DNA from 2 places in the Allobosea sp. 2KB_26 genome. Region 1 is predicted to be linked to the other one. Evidence: riboswitches for the same ligand, from Rfam matches in the RefSeq annotation. Region 1 holds a riboswitch; the other holds the start of a gene.

Region 1 (2,197 bases):
ATCGAGCCGCCGCGCGAGACGATGCCCGTGACGCGGCTCGCGGTGAGCGGGACATAGGGCAGCCGCACGCCGGCGTGGATGGTGAAATAGTCGACGCCCTGCTCGGCCTGCTCGATCAGCGTGTCCTTGAAGACCTCCCAGTCGAGCTTGATCGGGTCGCCGCCGACCTTCTCCAGCGCCTGGTAGATCGGCACCGTACCGATCGGAACCGGCGAGTTGCGCAGGATCCAGGAGCGGATGTTGTGGATGTTGCGGCCGGTCGACAGGTCCATCACCGTGTCGGCGCCCCAGCGGATTGCCCAGACCAGCTTCTCGACCTCCTCGGCAGCGCCGGAGGTCACGGCCGAATTGCCGATATTGGCGTTGATCTTGACCAGGAAATTGCGGCCGATCGCCATCGGCTCCAGTTCGGGATGGTTGATATTGGCGGGAATGATGGCGCGGCCGCGCGCGATTTCCTCGCGCACGAATTCAGGGGTGACGAATTCCGGAACCGAGGCGCCGAAGCTCTGGCCATCGGCATGGCGCTCGCGGGCGCCTTCGAGCATCGCGGCGCGGCCGAGATTCTCGCGATGCGCGACATAGATCATCTCGGGCGTGATGATGCCGGCCTTGGCGAACTCGTACTGGGTCGCCATCTGGCCGGGCTTGGCCTCGAGGATCGGGCGGGCGGCCGGGCAGGCGGGAACGAGCTGTTCCGCCGAGATATGGCCGTTATCGGCGGCGGTGACGGCACGGCCGGGCACGGTCGTGAAGCCACGAGCATCGAGCCAGGCCCGGCGCGGCTGCGGCAGGCCGGCATTGAGATCGATCGTGACATCGCTCTCGGTGAACGGACCGGACGGATCGTAGATGCGGACCGGCGGCTCGGAATCGGTGGTGAGCTGTACTTCGCGGAAAGGCACCCGCATCTCGGGGTGGTCCGGCGGCGCGACATAGATCTTGCGCGAGCCGATGATCGGGCCGGTCGTTACGGTTTGAGGGGCCGCCTTGACGGTATTCTTCTGTGGCTTGGTATGGGCGTTCATGGGATCTCCTCCTTGGTCCAAGGTTCAGGAGATCCGGGTTTAGAAGCGGTCCAGTCGCTGTCTGCGGGTACACGTGTGGCGCACGCCGCGTTCCAGTCCCTCCGCCGGTATGACCCGGATCAGGTTCGACGGGTTCGGCTTTGGACGCCATCTCAGCTCTTGCGAGCACCCCTCGGAACGAGGCGGAGGTTAGGGCCGGCGGCTCTTGAACGCAACCGGCAACGGGCCGGATGCGACCCGGCCATGCGGCGCCGGAATGCCGCCTTCAGGCGAGAATGTCGACGTTCTGGCCCTGGCCAGCGGCTAGAGTAGCCTTCTGGGTTTCGGCGCTCTGCTGCAGCATATCCACGAGCGCCTGGTCGGACGAGGCCTGCTGCTTCACCATCGCGGTCTGCAGGGTCTGGCGGGTCGAGGCTGCCTGGCTTGCGGCAAAGCTCTGGGCGATCGCGACGGATGTCTCACTCATCATCAACTCTCCTTACGGGAGGTCTTAAGCATGAGAGCTTGCTGATTCCTGAATCCCCCGAACCGGGGAGGCCGGCGCGACGGTCGCCCCCCGCGCCGGTTCGATCGGTTCACTGCGGCTGGTTCTGTCCGGCCAATAGCGGGGTGATGCGTCGGAGCGTGACGCGGCGGTTCTCGCGCGCGGCCTCCTGCGTCTGCACCTTGAGATACTGCTCGCCATAGCCCTGCGTCGTCAGGTTCTCCGGCGGCACCTGGAAATCGCGCGTCAGGATCTCGGCGACGGATTGGGCCCGGCGATCCGAGAGCGAGAGGTTGTCGACATCCGAGCCGACGGCGTCGGTATGGCCCTCGACCAGGAAGACCTCGTTCGGCGCGCGCTGCAGTGCCTGGCTGATCGAGGCGGCAATCACCGAGAGCCGCTGCGCCTGATTGGGCGTGACCTCCCAGGATCCGGTCTCGAATGTCACCGTGTCGATATCGACGCTGCGCATGCGGGCGCGCAGGTCCGGCGAATAGCGGACTTCGTCGAGCGTGTAGCGACGCGGGATCGCGGCGATCGGCGGGGCAGTGATCGTCTCGTAGATCAGGCGCTGATCGGCCTGCTCGGCATCGACGATATAGCGCTCGCGCGGGATCGGCAGCGGCGGCGGCGGCAGCACGACGACCTCATCCGAGAAGCGCATGTCCGGCCGATCGCGGCGGGT
Region 2 (2,197 bases), on a different contig from region 1:
ACGAGGAGTTGCTCGATCGCGGCTGCCGTGACGGGGGCGAGCAAATAGCCGTTGCGGTGATGCCCGGTCGCAACGAGCAGGCCCGATATCCCCGTCTCGCCAAGGATCGGCGCATCGTCGATGGAGGTCGGGCGAAAGCCGGACCAGATCGCCTCGACCGGCATTTCCTCGATCGAGGGCAGTGCGCGCCGGGCACCGTCGAGCAGGGCATAGACGCCGCCAGCAGTCACGCTGTCGTCGAAGCCGCGTTCTTCCATGGTGGCGCCGACCAGGAGAGTGCCGTCGCTCTTGGGGGCGAGATGCACTTGCTCGGTCCAGACGACGCGCGCGAGCGTACCGGTCCCGGGCGTGCTGCGGAGCGCGAGCGACTGGCCCTTGAGCGGGCGGACGGGGATGTCGAGCCCCTGAAATCGGGTCCAGGCGCCGGCAGCCGCAATCACGACCGGGGCCTTGCAGAGTCCGCGCGGCGTCGAGACGCCGAGAACGCGGCCCCCGGCCAGCTCCGGCTCGGCCTCGCAGGCTTCGACCAGGTGCGCTCCGGCCGCGAGACAGGCGCGTCGCAGCGCCGCCATGACGCGCGGCGGATCGACCTGATGGTCGGCGGGGCAGAGAATGCCGGCAACGACCGAGGGCCTCAGCCCGGGTTCGCGTTCGCGGCATTGCGCCCCGCTAAGCCATGCCGCCTCGACCTCGGCGCGCCGTTGCAGGTCATGGCGGAAACGCAGGCGCTCGACCTCTTCACGCCCCAGCGCGACCAGCAGGACACCGTCCCGGCGATAGTCGATGCCGAGCCCGCCATCGGCTTCGAGCTCGCGTGCAAAAACCGGCCAGAGCCGCTGGCTTTCGAGCGCCAGCGGCAGATGGTCCTCGCCGCCCGGCTCCAGCTCGGCGGCCGCGGCCAGCATGCCGGTCGCGGCAAGGCTTGCTCCCTGTCCGATCGTGCCACGCTCGAAAACCGTCACATCAAACCCGCGCCGGGCCAACCGCCAGCCGATGGACAAACCGATCAGGCCACCGCCAATGATGGCGATATCGGTGGAGGACGGCACCTCGCAGGCGACGGGCCCAGGATCGTCGCCAGATCGGCGAAGGGTGGTGTGTGGCGGGCCGCGCATGGCAAACTCCTCGCCCAGCTCGGGTAAGGAGATCTGGCAGCCCTTCGGCTGCCGGCAAGTGCCTCGACGCTCCATCCCTCCGCCGGTATGAGCCGGATCAGGTTCGAAGGATTTCCGCGCGCCTTTCCGGGGAACACCCGGTCTGCCAGCGGTTTCTCAGCCCCTTGCCGGGGATCTCCCTGGAATGCGCGCAGTCTGGAGCCGGGGCAGCAGCGAGGTCAAGAGCCAACCCGACACAAATGTCGGGAGGACCCAGGCTGGAGGGCCACGGGCCGGAATCTTCGCGGGGCCATCGAAGCCTCTCGACTTGACGCTCGTGCGCCGACGGGAGGCCGGTTATCGTCCGTAGGCCTGCGCGATCTGGCCGACCAGCGTCGCCCAGGGCATGTCGAGCGCGCCATAGACGGCCCCGGCTTGCGGGTGAGTATTGTCCTTCAGGATCTCGACCATCAGGGTCGCATAGTCGGACACGACCACGCCGGCCTGGACCATCCGCAGCAGCCCGGCCTGCCGCTTCGTCTCGCTGAACGTGCCCGACGCGTCGACAGCGACATAGGATTCATAGCCCTTGCCGATCGCCGTCATGGCGGGGAACGCAGCGCACACCTCCAGCGAGATGCCGGCGAAGATCAGCTTCCTGCGCCCCGTCGCTTCGATCGCGGCTGCAACCTTCGGGTCGTCCCAGGCATTGACCGAGGCCCGGTCCAGGATCGTGACGCCGGGCAGCGCCGCGACGAGTTCGGGAAAGGTCGGTCCCCACATGCTATCGCGCGCCGTCGTCGTCACCACGATCGGCAATTTCAGCAATTGGGCGGCCTTGGCGAGCGCGACGACATTGTGCTTGAGCTCGCCGGTGGAATAATCCCGCACACCGCTCATCAGCCCGACCTGATGGTCGACGAGAATGAGCGCGGCATTGTCGGAGGTCAGCGGGGCATAAGGTTTGGCGGGCGCGTTCATCGGTCGCTCCTCATCAAGGGCGGGTGATGCAACGACTATGGCCGCCAGCCATATGGAACAGTAGCCTCGCCTTTGAAACGCCGGCGTTCTATATCTGGAACGATGACCGACGCTGTCGACCT

The links. A riboswitch is a leader RNA that binds a small molecule or an ion and turns the genes downstream of it on or off. The one in region 1 is predicted to bind thiamine pyrophosphate.
Region 2: another riboswitch for thiamine pyrophosphate. It lies ahead of thiO (glycine oxidase ThiO); the one in region 1 lies ahead of thiC (phosphomethylpyrimidine synthase ThiC).

What each region holds. Positions count from the first base shown of each region.
Region 1 is NZ_JBFRHE010000004.1:517,928-520,124, forward strand. It holds gene thiC (phosphomethylpyrimidine synthase ThiC) at 1-1,028, opposite strand, end outside; TPP riboswitch at 1,107-1,211, opposite strand; gene AB4099_RS15855 (hypothetical protein) at 1,294-1,494, opposite strand; partial or broken gene AB4099_RS15860 (OmpA family protein) at 1,604-2,197, opposite strand, start outside.
Region 2 is NZ_JBFRHE010000013.1:61,738-63,934, forward strand. It holds gene thiO (glycine oxidase ThiO) at 1-1,115, opposite strand, end outside; TPP riboswitch at 1,173-1,305, opposite strand; gene AB4099_RS26855 (isochorismatase family protein) at 1,452-2,075, opposite strand; gene AB4099_RS26860 (LysR family transcriptional regulator) at 2,178-2,197, shown strand, end outside.